One region of the Alteromonas sp. ABH2_165 genome, then DNA from elsewhere that is predicted to be linked to it. Evidence: predicted binding sites of a transcription regulator. Region 1 holds the regulator's gene; the other holds the start of a gene.
The links. Region 1 encodes sigma-54, which starts transcription at its own class of promoters, with help from an activator protein. Its sites were predicted from a motif close to GTTGGCACGNNNNTNGNNT; they were not measured.
Positions count from the first base shown of each region.

Region 2: a site for sigma-54 is predicted at 3,270-3,288, ahead of nirB (nitrite reductase large subunit NirB). Genes of this name have one in related genera too.

Region 1 is NZ_JBSWWF010000006.1:274,333-280,969, forward strand. It holds gene ptsN (PTS IIA-like nitrogen regulatory protein PtsN) at 25-468, opposite strand; gene hpf (ribosome hibernation promoting factor) at 477-764, opposite strand; gene ACXAFQ_RS13630 (RNA polymerase factor sigma-54) at 794-2,272, opposite strand; gene lptB (LPS export ABC transporter ATP-binding protein) at 2,363-3,088, opposite strand; gene lptA (lipopolysaccharide transport periplasmic protein LptA) at 3,088-3,657, opposite strand; gene lptC (LPS export ABC transporter periplasmic protein LptC) at 3,626-4,189, opposite strand; gene kdsC (3-deoxy-manno-octulosonate-8-phosphatase KdsC) at 4,186-4,740, opposite strand; gene ACXAFQ_RS13655 (KpsF/GutQ family sugar-phosphate isomerase) at 4,740-5,711, opposite strand; gene ACXAFQ_RS13660 (calcium/sodium antiporter) at 5,740-6,637, opposite strand, start outside.
Region 2 is NZ_JBSWWF010000006.1:126,427-133,063, forward strand. It holds gene cynS (cyanase) at 1-299, shown strand, start outside; gene ACXAFQ_RS12940 (hypothetical protein) at 367-636, opposite strand; gene ACXAFQ_RS12945 (OsmC family protein) at 743-1,174, opposite strand; gene ACXAFQ_RS12950 (SulP family inorganic anion transporter) at 1,591-3,156, shown strand; gene nirB (nitrite reductase large subunit NirB) at 3,484-6,027, shown strand; gene nirD (nitrite reductase small subunit NirD) at 6,039-6,392, shown strand; gene ACXAFQ_RS12965 (nitrate reductase) at 6,420-6,637, shown strand, end outside.

The sequences.
Region 1 (6,637 bases):
GTTAACGCAGGCGTTTACAATAACTTACTGTAATGCGCGAATAATATCATCACTTGTATCAGCTTTTCGGATACTTTTTATTGTCTCTTTATCGCTAAGCTTGCCAGCAACCATGGCGAGCGTTTGCAGGTGACCGTCAGTTTGTTCCTGCGGTACCAAAAGGGTGAAGAAAATATCGACGGGTTTATTGTCTATGGCATCGAAATTAATGGCTGGCGTAGTGGTTACGACAATGGCAATCACTTTTTCGAGTCCGGCAAGGCGACCATGAGGAAGCGCGATACCATTACCAATACCTGTGCTGCCCATGCGTTCACGTGCCATTAGAGCACTTAACACCGTGGCTTCATCGATATCTGCGTTGTTTTTAGCGGCAATCCCACTGATGATTTCGAGAATGCGCTTTTTACTATTGCACTGGACCGCACATTCAGTGCGATCCAGGCTAACTATGGCTTGTATATCCATGAATTCAATTAATGCTTTTTAAGCTTTTCCTTGTGTTTCAGAACCTGCCGGTCGAGCTTATCTACCATGCTGTCGATAGCTGCGTACATGTCCTGATTTTCGGAAGAGGCAAAAACCTCTGCGCCACTGAGGAAAACCGTTGCTTCTGCTTTCTGATTAAGTTTTTCGACATTCAAAATTACGTGCACATTCGATATGTGGTCGAAGTGACGTTCTAGTTTACTGAATTTCGTATCGACATAGGTACGCAAAGAATCTGTGATCTCAACATGATGACCAGTAAGGTTTATTTGCATATTTCGTCTTCCTTATTTTGAGCAGCCCATTAAATGAGGCTTTTGCGTTGGTTAGACGGCGGGATCGATAGGGACTCCCGGTACTTTGCTATTGTTCGCCGGGCAACCATGATGCCTTGATCGGCCAACAACGAAGCAATCTTGCTGTCGCTCAGCGGTTTGCTTGGCTTTTCAGCCGCAACCAGCTTTTTAATCAGTGCGCGAATCGCTGTGGATGAACACTCACCACCGGACTCTGTGGCCACGTGGCTTGAGAAGAAGTACTTCAACTCAAAAATGCCTCGAGGCGTATGCATGTACTTCTGGGTGGTAACCCGGGAAATGGTTGATTCATGCATATCTACCATTTCTGCGACATCGTTCAGCACCATTGGTTTCATCATTTCAGGGCCATGCTCAAAAAAGCCCATTTGTTGCTGAACAATGCAGTTCGCTACTTTAAGCAGGGTGTCGTTACGGCTTTCAAGGCTCTTGATAAACCATTTCGCTTCCTGCATATGAGAGCGAATAAATTGTGAATCGCTGCTATTGCGGGCCTTACGGCTCATTGCGGCGTATTGTTGGTTAACACTTAACTTCGGCAGGCTGTCTGGGTTGAGTTCTACTACCCAACGGCCGTTTTTCTTCGCCACAGAAACGTCTGGAATAACGTATTCTGGTTCCTTAGTGATAAGTGCACTACCCGGACGCGGATTCAGCGTTTGCAGTAGACGCATAGCTTCACGAAGCTGGTCTTCTTTCAGGCGCGTTTTCCGCATCAGCGTACGGTAATCTTTGCTGCCAAGTAAATCGGCGTGCTCTCTTAACAGTAATCTGGCTTCTTCCAGCCAAGGGGTATCGGGGGCGTATTGCGTTAATTGCACCAACAAACATTCTTGCGGTGTACGCGAGCCAGAACCGATTGGGTCGAACAATTGGATGCGCTTGAGTACGCATTCCACTTCATCTTCTTCTACCGGCTCTTCCATGTCTTCACTGTTCACGCTTTGCAGAATGTCTTCCACGGTAACAGTGAGGTAACCCGATTCATCAATCGAGTCGATGATGGCCAGCGCGATAGCGCGGTCGATGTCTGAGAAAGGCGTTAGGCGCATCTGCCAAAGCAGATGGTCTTGAATATTTTCGGTGGTTTCACCTTGGAATATTTGCTCGTCATCACCGCCGGCAGGACCGGGGGCAGGCGCAGAAGACGCAGAAATGTATTCGTCCCAGGTGCTGTCGAGAGGGAGTTCATCGGGCAGGTCATTTTTTTCCAGCGCTTCGCCGGTATCCATGCTTTCCGAGGCTGACGCAGATTCAGGCATGCTGTCGTCGTTATCGAGATTATTCTTCTCAACAACATCGTTGTCTGAACTGTCGTCCACTTCCAGCAGCGGATTAGAATCCAGTGCTTCCTGAATTTCCTGTTGTAAATCCAGCGTCGACAACTGCAATAGTTTGATCGCCTGCTGAAGTTGCGGCGTCATTGTCAGTTGTTGACTAAATTTTAGCTGTAAAGATGGTTTCATCTACGTCTTATATTAACTCTGCAAAAAGTATCTGGCTAAAACGGCGATTTATTATTCTTAAATTGCGGTTTGTTATGCCCGATAACTTAACTATAGCCTGAATTGCTCACCTAGGTATACATCTCGAACTTTTTGATTACTTAATACCTGTTCTGCGGTGCCCTGAGCAATCAGTTCTCCATGACTGACGATATAGGCTTCTTCACAAACATCAAGGGTTTCCCTTACGTTGTGATCGGTAATCAGGATGCCTATACCTCTGTCTCTTAAATGTTGAATGATCTTCTTTATATCATTAACCGAAATTGGATCAACTCCGGCAAAGGGTTCATCAAGCAAAATAAATTGTGGGTTAGCTGCTAAGGCTCTGGCAATCTCAACCCGGCGGCGTTCACCACCCGACAAACTCATACCTGTACTATTACGTATATGGTTAATATTAAATTCATCAAGTAGCGCGTCGGCTTCTTCTTCACGCTGATGGCTTTTTAAATCCTTACGGGTTTGCAAAATAGCCATGATATTTTCATGTACCGTGAGCTTTCTGAATATCGATGCTTCCTGCGGCAAATAGCCAATGCCGCGACGTGCACGCTCGTGCATTGGCTCGTGAGTCAGCTCATTTTCGTCGATATTAATTTTGCCTTTATCCAGTGGCACCAATCCTACAATCATGTAAAAGGTGGTGGTTTTTCCCGCACCATTGGGGCCCAACAAACCCACAATTTGACCGGTAGACACAGAAAGGCTTACATCGCGCACAACCTGACGAGATTTGTACGACTTAGCCAAATGGCTCGCGGTTAACGTGGCCATTACTGATTGTCACCTTCGTTGTCATCGCTTTTCTTTTCGTCTTCAGACAGCCCTTTTACGGTTTCTGGCTGAAATACCGTGGTAACACGACCACTGCTCGAGCTGTCACCGCCGGTGGCAAGAAGCTGCTCTTTGCCCATGTCATAACGAATGCTATCGCCTTGAACCATGCTGCTATCTTGCTGAATTTGAGCCTGACCTTGCAGGGAAATGAGCTTACTGGCAACTTCGTAACGAATTTCATTGGCGCTGGCTTTTACCTGTGCACCATCGTCCATGGTTTGTGAATAGCTGGCCGGTTCGCCATAGGCCACAAACACTTCTTTACCGTCACCGTCGCTAGCAATAACCTGAACTTCATCGGCGGTAATCACCAACGAACCCTGGGTAATCTTCACGTCTTCTTTAAAGGTAGATGTTTTCTTCTTGCCGTCAATGAACTGCGACTTCGCATCAACTTTAATTGGCTTGTCGAAATCTGTGTTGTCGGCCAAGGCTACTGTGGGCATTACAGCAACAGAGATCGTTGTTATCAGGCTAGCTGCCAGGGGAATAAATCGTTTGAACATGATCTATCAACTCATATTGTTGGGTACGCAGGTTTGCATTAAAACCATTGCTTTTGATGATGGTCTGAACACCGCGGATATCAACAGGTTGATCGGATGTCATCGTTTTATCATCCAGATTAACCTTAATGAAATCAGTTGTAATGGTCTGAACGAACTCGTCAGGATTCAGACTCTTAATCAGCACATTATCTTCTAACTGAATGAGATCGTCATTATATAATGTGCCTTTATCTGCGGTTACCTGCCAGGGAGCTTCATTTTCCGCAGCATAGACAGTGTATTTGGGTTGACTGAATAACACAAAGCCAAGCTGGTCGTAATGTTCCATTGAAGCGGCGTACACCTCATGATTCACCTTACCTTCATCGTTGTACAAGGTGGTGGTGAGGTTTTTGGCCTTATAAGCCGGGCGTAACGCGCTATCACTCATCGACTGAGCGGGTTTTTCATCTTCGGCCATCCACACGGGCATGTACATCAACAATGCCATCACAAACAGTGCGGAAATACTGAGGCCTAATCGATTCATACACTGGCACCGTGAATAATATCCAGCGTACCCACCGCTTGCATAATCACATCACACACTTCACGCACAGCGCCGTAACCACCAGGCTTCGTGGTGATCCAGTTCGCTTCACGGGTAACCGCAGGGTGGGCATCTTTAACGGCAATTTTGGTTTCAGCGTACTTGTACATGCCTAAATCTGGCATATCGTCGCCAATGGCCGCCACTTGTTCGGGGCTAAGGCCAAGCTTCTTGCATAAATCGGCCATGGCATCGGCTTTGTTTTCCTGGCCTTGAATGATGTGTTTAACGTTCAGCGCTTTCATGCGGTTTTTCACAATGGCTGAGTCGCGACCGGTAATCACTGCCACTTCAATACCGCTGTTAATCAGCGCTTTAATGCCATAACCGTCGCGGGTGTGAAAGGCTTTCAGCTCTTCTCCGTCGTTGCCGAGATAAATACGGCCGTCAGAAAATACGCCGTCTATGTCGCAAACCAACAGTTTGAGATTCTTCAGCTTTTCAAATCGCTCTTCACTGATAACGCCGTAAAAGGTGACTTCATGTCCCATTAGAGCACTCCTGCTTTCAATAGCATATGCATGTTGAATGCGCCGACTGGTTGCCTGTTTTCATCGACAACCATAAGCGCGTTAATTTTAAACTCTTCCATCAGGTTCAATGCTTCCACTGCCAGCGTTTCGGCGCGGGTTGTTTTGCCGCCGCGCGTCATCACTTGGGCTACCGGCGTAGAATGAATGTCGGTTTTCGCATCCAGAATGCGGCGCAGATCGCCGTCGGTAAAAATACCCGCGAGCTTGTTGTGTTCGTCAGTGATACCTGTCATGCCCAGGCCTTTGGAAGAGATTTCCAGCAGCGCTTCAGAGATGGTGGCAGACGATGACACCAAGGGCAGTTCATTACCCGTCATCATAATATCACGGACTTTTAATAACAGTTTACGGCCAAGGCTACCGCCAGGGTGCGACAACGCGAAATCGTTTGACGTGAATCCTTTGGCGTCCAGTAACGCAATGGCCAGTGCATCGCCCATCACCAATGTGGCGGTGGTACTCGATGTTGGCGCTAAGCCTAATGAACAGGCTTCTTTTTCCACGCTGATGTCTAGTACCACATCGGCATGTTGCCCCAATGAACTGTGGGCGCTGTTCGTCATGGCAATAACTGGCACGTTTAAGCGCTTCACTACTGGCAACAAGTTAACCAGTTCGCCGGTTTCGCCTGAATTGGAAATAGCCAACAGCACGTCAGACTCACTAAGCATGCCCAGATCACCGTGATTCGCTTCACCAGGATGCATAAAGAACGCCGGTGTACCGGTGCTTGCTAGGGTGGCGGCAATTTTGCGGCCTACATGACCGGACTTACCCATGCCACTTACCACCACTTTCCCTGTGCAGCTTGCGAGCATCGCGCAAGCGGCTTCAAAGGTGGAATCTAAACGCTCGGTAAGGGCGGAGATCGCCTGAATCTCAATATCGATAACCCGTTTAGCCGAGGCAATATAGCTAGAATTATTCATTTATCCGTTTTCGCTTGTTCGTAAATACTTACCCGAATAGCCAGTACTGATAACCAAGAAAGCATAAAACAAAAATAGCACCTTCAAGGCGACCAAGTTGTCGCTTACCGATGAAATTAAAGCTTAAGAAGAACAACAGCACGGTAAGGCCAAACATCACCCACATGTCACGGTTGTACACGTTCTCATCTAACGGGCCTGGCGCAATTAACCCTGGCATACCAAGCACTGCCAACAGGTTAAAGATGTTCGAGCCAATCACGTTACCTAATGCTAAATCACTTTCACCTTTCAGCACGCCAGCAATACTGGCGGCCAGTTCGGGTAAGCTGGTACCGAGGGCAATAATCGTCAGACCAATCACCAGGTCTGAAATTCCAAAGAAGTGGGCGATATCTACGGCCGCTTCTACCATGAAATGTGCGCTTAACGGCAACAATACAAGTCCCACGCCTACCCAAAGTACCGCCGAGCCGGTATTTACGCCTTCGGGAATTTCGCTGTCGGTGTCTTTTACCAGCGGGTCTTCTTTATCTACCTGCAGTGAAATCCAGGCCATAGCGGCGAGTACGAACACAAACAAGCCGAACAGAATCATACCTTCAAAGTGCGCTAACTTACCGTTATTAAGGAAGAACATGGCAAGAACGGTAACGCCAAGCAATACCGGAAATTCGCGTTTGAGGGTAGAGGAAGACACCACTAAGGGTTTTACCAGGGCAGTGATACCCAGTACCAGGGCTACGTTGGTAATGTTTGAACCCAGCGCATTCCCCACCGCGGTATTCATATTACCGTTCGAGGAAGCAATGGCAGAAACCACAATTTCAGGAGCAGATGAGCCCATAGCAACGATGGTTAAACCAATCATCATGGGTGAAATGCCAATATTTTTCGCCAGTGCAGAGGCGCCGTACACAAAGCGG
Region 2 (6,637 bases), 150 kb from region 1:
AGGCTGAAGCCGTAGGCACGTTGTTCGATTTATCCGAGGAGGCCGTTGCATGGCTTCAAATAGCACCTTACAAAGGCTCTTTGCCTACAGCAGTACCTACCGATCCATTGATTTATCGTTGGTACGAATTGGTGAATGTGTATGGCACAACGTTAAAAGAGCTCATCCATGAGGAGTTTGGTGACGGCATTATGAGTGCTATCGATTTCGAAATGGACTTAACACGGGAGCCAGACCCGAAAGGGGATAGGGTGAAAGTGGTGATGTCTGGAAAATTCCTGCCTTACAAAACCTACTAAACGATCTTGTGTTCCCTCGGAGGATAACTCCAGAGGCTTCGGGGCATGTTTAGCATGCCCCATTTTTCTATTTTCTCACCACATGCAAAAACCAGCCAACAAACACTGATATCAAAATTGAGAAGAACCCCAGTAACGGTAAAATTGAAAGTACCCAGTTGCGTACTTGTTCCGGTTCGGCATCTACGCCGAGTGGCAAAAACAGCAGTCCAAGTGTGGTTGCTACGAAAATAGCAATTGAGGAGGTAAGGGTTGCACGCCACAGCGGCAATGGCATTACCCAATTGATAATAAAAGCGATAATGATAGCGACGGCGGCAAGTAAATATGCAATCACGTTAACTCCCGAAAGCCTGTAAAAAGCGCATAGTCTGCAATGCTGCGGGCAGAATTGCAATGCTGCAACAGACTAACCGGAGTGTTGAAGCGTTTATTGCACTAGGTTAGTTAGACAGTGTGTAATCTAGAGTAATCTCTGCGTTGAGAAGCTTGGAGATTGGGCAGTTCTGCTTCGCACCATTGGCAATTTCAGCAAACTTGTCGTCATCGATTCCGCTAACTTTTGCTTCCAGTGTCAATGCAGACTGAGAAACCTTAAAGCCGTCTCCGTCTTTTTCTAAGGTAACGGCAGCATCAACTTTTAACTCGCCTTCGCTGTAACCTGCATCTGAAAGTGCAAATGAAAGTGCCATGGCGAAACAACTGCTGTGCGCACCGGCAATTAATTCCTCTGGGTTAGTACCAGATTTATCTTCGAAGCGTGTATTAAATCCGTAAGGTTGATCACTCAGTGCACCGCTTCCTAAACTTACGTGGCCTTTACCGTCTTTACCCAGAGGCTGATAATGCGCTGAACCTGTTTTTACAATAGCCATAATGACTCCCTTTGCGTTATTAGTGAGAAAACCGGCACAGCTGAGTATTATCGGTAATACTTCATGCTAAGCCGTAAACCGGTTTCCATGTTGTTGTCACAATCGTTTGATTAGGTGTTGATAAGAGTCAATGCAGCGACTATGCCGAATCAAAATGATAAAATTGGCTTCGCCTCTAGCCCTTGTAGCGTATGGGAAAAAGAAACATGGGCGTGTTTTTTAGCCAGCGATGTGTCAGGTTCTATCTTCGGAGCGACTGTAACCGTTACAGCATCGTTGTACCTTTTGCATGACATTAGATGGGTCTCTTAAGTGACTTTTAACATTTTGTTAAAAGATTTTAATGAGGCATGGTGATAGAATCGCCGACCGTTTTTTAACCACACTGTTTAAATCACACAACCTGTTGGACACCTATGTTTGATCTGATAAATAGCAAAGACAGCAACATAAAAAATGATGTGCTGTCTGGCATTACTGTTGCGCTGGCCTTGGTACCCGAAGCGGTAGCCTTCGCATTCGTAGCGGGCGTTGAGCCAATGATTGGTTTGTACGCTGCCTTTATGATGGGCCTCATTACCTCTGCCATTGGCGGTCGCCCGGGAATGATTTCCGGCGCAACCGGTGCGATGGCCGTGGTCATGGTGGCGTTGGTGGCGCAACATGGCGTGCAGTACTTATTTGCTGCGGTCATTCTTGCCGGTATCCTGCAGATATTGTGCGGTATCTTCCGTCTTGGCAAATTCATCCGACTGGTGCCTTATCCGGTAATGTTGGGCTTTGTGAATGGCCTTGCCATTGTTATTTTCCTGGCCCAGTTAGGTCAGTTTAAAGTTCAGAGTGTTACCGGTGGCCTGGAGTGGATGCAAGGCACCATGCTTTACATCATGCTGGGGCTTACCGCGCTCACCATGGCAATTATTTATCTGCTGCCAAAGCTGACAAAAGCGGTACCTGCGTCGCTGGTCGCCATCGTTACCATTACCCTATTGGTGCATGGTCTTGACCTTGAAGCCCGCACGGTTATCGATTTTGTCCGTGACCTGTTACCGGCCGATCAGAAAGACACGGCAACCCTGGCCGGTGAATTGCCGTCATTTGCTATTCCTATGGTGCCGCTGAACTGGGATACGCTGATGATTATCCTGCCTACCTCGGTGATTTTGTGTCTGGTTGGTTTGATTGAATCGCTGCTGACGCTGACATTAATTGACGAACTCACCGACACCCGTGGTCGTGGTAACAAAGAGTGTGTTGGTCAGGGGGTGGCGAACACCGTAAACGGTTTCTTTGGTGGCATGGGTGGTTGTGCCATGATTGGTCAGTCGATGATCAACATTAATTCTGGTGGCCGTGGCCGCTTGTCGGGTATTACTGCAGCTGTCGTGCTGTTGGGCTTCATTTTGTTTGCCGCTCCTCTTATCGAAATGATTCCGCTGGCGGCGCTGGTGGGTGTCATGTTCGTGGTGGTAATCGGTACGTTTGAATGGGCATCATTCCGCATTATTCGTGGCGTAAATAAAGAAGACGCTTTTGTTCTGTTCCTGGTTACTGCGGTGACGGTTATTTCCGACCTGGCTATTGCGGTTGTGGTGGGTGTGATTGTGTCTGCGTTGGTATTCGCCTGGAAAGCAGCCCGCTATATTGAAGCCAAAACCCATATCGATGAAGATGGTTGGAAAGTGTATACACTACGCGGTCCGGTGTTCTTCGGCTCAATTCATCATTTTAAAGAAATGTTTGATGTGGCCGGTGATCCCGAGCATGTCGTCATTGATTTTAATAACAGCCGTATCTGGGATTCCTCCGGTATTGATGCGCTGGACAGCCTGGCTGATAAATATGAACAACAGGGCAAGAAACTGCATATTCGTCACATCAGTGAGGAATGTCGGGGATTGCTGAAGAAAGCCGATAAGTTTGTTGAAATTAACGTTAATGAAGATCCTCGTTATCGTGTAGCAACAGATAAATTAGGCTGAGATTAATCCCGGTACTTTGCATTTTTATGGTGCAAATGCATTTTGATAGTGCGATTTGTTTCGGAGAACCCTTTGGTTGACGACCTAAGTTATTGAAATTTAGTTATGAAAAAATTGGCACTGTTAGTGCAAGGTAATAATCATACTGATACCACCGGTATCAATGTCAGGTAACGCAAGCTTATCTATAGCGTGTTCTCCGCTTTAGCAGCATCAACCTGATGCAGAAAAATTTTGTGCACGTTTAGTGCGAAACAGGCAAAGAAGCCCACCTTCAGTTTTTACTGAAAGTGGGCTTTTTTTATGGCTCAGAATAAGGGTTCAGAAATGACAGCATCAACGACTAGCAAGCGAATCGTCATTGTCGGTAACGGCATGGTCGGTCACCATTTCGTCGAGCAGTTGGTAAACAGCAACGCAAACTGCGAAATCATCGTATTGAGCGGTGAGAAACGTCTGGCTTATGACCGTGTTCATTTATCATCGTGGTTCAGCGGCAGTCGCGCTGAAGATCTGGCTATGACTGATGAAGCCACTTACGACAGTTGGGGCGTGAAATACTACACCGACGCCATGGTGACTGAGATTAACCGTGATAATAAGTCTGTCAGCACGGCGCAGGGCACGTTCCATTACGACGTGCTGGTATTGGCTACCGGTTCTTATCCTTTTGTTCCTCCTATTCCTGGCAACGACCAGGAGCACTGCCTGGTATATCGTACTATTGAAGATCTCGAAGCCATTGAAGCTTCTGCGGCAGTAAGTAAAACCGGTGTTGTCGTGGGCGGTGGTCTGCTCGGACTCGAAGCGGCGAATGCACTAAAGCAAGCCGGCCTCGAAACTCATGTAGTTGAATTTGCGCCTCAGCTTATGGCGGTTCAGCTCGACGAAGCGGGTGGTGACCTGCTGCGCAATAAAATTGAAGATCTTGGCGTGGTTGTTCACACGCAAAAGGCGACACAGGTTATCGAAGCAGGTGAAGAAGCACGTTATCGTATGGCATTTGCCGACGGCAGCGCGCTGGAAACCGACATGATTCTGTTCTCTGCCGGTATTCGCCCTAGCGATCAATTAGGTCGCCTAGCGGGTCTCGATGTTGGCGAGCGTGGCGGTATTATCATTAATAACCAGTGCCAGACTTCAGATCCAAACGTATACGCTATTGGTGAATGTGCACTTTGGGAAAGCCGCATTTATGGCTTGGTTGCTCCGGGTTACTCAATGGCGCGGGCTGCCGTTTCACATATTACTGGTGGCGATCTGGAATTCGCCGGTGCTGATATGAGTACCAAGCTGAAGCTGATGGGCGTTGACGTAGGTTCAATCGGTGATGCCCACGGCCGTACAGCGGGCAGCTTAAGTTACACCTATCACAACCAGCCTGAAGGTATTTACAAGCGCCTCATCGTTGATGGTGCACAGAAGAAAGTGATCGGTGCTGTGCTGGTGGGTGACACCAGTGACTACGATACACTGCTTCAATATAGCCTGAACGACATTGATATTCCTGAACATGCCGAGTCGTTAATCTTGCCATCTGCCGGCGAGAAGCCAGCCCTGGGTGCGGATGCACTGCCTGACACCGCCACCGTATGTTCGTGCCACAACGTCTCTAAAGGTGATATTACTGCGGCTATCGACGGCGGTTGCTGTAGCGTAGGTGAAGTGAAATCCTGCACTAAGGCTGCAACCGGCTGTGGTGGCTGTGCGGCACTGCTTAAAAACGTGGTTGACGGTGAACTGGAGAAGCGTGGCGTAGAAGTTTCTAAAGCCATTTGTGAGCACTTCAACTATACCCGCCAAGAGCTGTATCACATGGTTAAAGTGGAAGAAATCCACAGCTTTGATGAACTGCTCGAAAAGCACGGTGAAGGTTTAGGTTGTGATATTTGTAAGCCCGCTGTGGGCTCAGTGCTGGCTTCGGTGTGGAACGATTACATTCTTACCCAGAACAACCTGCCGTTACAAGATACCAACGATACCTACCTAGGAAACATGCAGAAAGACGGTACTTACTCGATTGTACCTCGTGTTCCAGGTGGGGAAATTACACCTGAAGGACTCATTCTGATTGGTGAAATCGCCAAAGAATACGGTCTGTACACCAAAATTACCGGTGGTCAACGCATCGACTTGTTCGGCGCACGTGTAGAGCAGTTACCTGATATCTGGGAAAAACTGGTAGCGGGTGGTTTTGAAACAGGTCATGCCTACGCCAAATCTCTACGTACCGTTAAATCTTGTGTAGGTAGCACCTGGTGTCGTTACGGTGTTCAGGATTCTGTAGGCCAGGCCATCGATCTGGAAAACCGCTACAAAGGGTTACGTGCCCCGCATAAAATTAAATTTGCTGTATCTGGTTGTACCCGTGAGTGTGCAGAGGCACAAGGTAAAGATATTGGCGTTATTGCCACCGAAAATGGTTGGAACCTCTATGTATGCGGAAACGGTGGTATGAAACCGCGTCACGCAGACCTCTTTGCTACCGACCTCGACAGCGAAACGCTGGTGAAATACATCGACCGAGTACTGATGTTCTATGTGAAAACCGCCGACCGTTTACAACGTACTTCTGTCTGGATGGAAAATCTGGAAGGCGGTCTGGATTACCTGAAATCAGTGGTTATCGATGATTCACTGGGCATTTGTGACGAGCTGGAAGCGCAAATGCAACTGGTTGTAGACGCTTACCAGTGTGAATGGAAAACCACCATTGAATCACCTGAAGCCCGCAAGCGTTTCCGTCAGTTTGTTAACAGCAAAGCCATCGACAGCAATATTCAGTTTGTAGACGAACGTGGCCAAATTCGCCCAGCGACTGAAGCTGAAAAAATTGCGGGTGCATCACGCATCCCGGTTGAACTGGTTTAAGGAGAACAACAATGCAGGCAACAGCAGAAATGACTCAACAATGGCACGACATCTGTGAAGAAAGCGATTTGGTGAAAAACAGCGGTGTATGCGCGCTGATTGACGAACAGCAAGTGGCTATTTTCACACTGAAAAACAAAGATGGCATCGCGGTTTACGCGGTGTCAAACTGGGACCCAATCGGCAAGGCTAACGTCATGTATCGTGGTATTGTCGGTTCTCTTGGCGGCGAGCCTGTTGTCGCCTCCCCACTTTATAAAGAGCACTATTCACTGGTCACCGGGCGTTGTCTGGAAAATGACGAAGTGAGCCTCAGCGCCTACGATGTGCGCATCGATGATGGTCGGGTGCTGGTTGCACTTTAAAATTCTGACAGTGTTGAGGTCGAGTTCATGAATCATACCCATACTCACATTATCCCGGTTAAGCCGGTTCCCGTGTCGACAGAAAGTGTGCCCTCCCTTGCGCAGACAACCTGTCCATATTGCGGCGTGGGTTGTGGTGTGGATATTACCATGCAGCAGGAAGCCGGTAATACCGTACTGACGTCGTTGACAGGTACGCCGGAGCATCCGGCCAACTTTGGTCGCTTGTGTGTGAAAGGCACCAA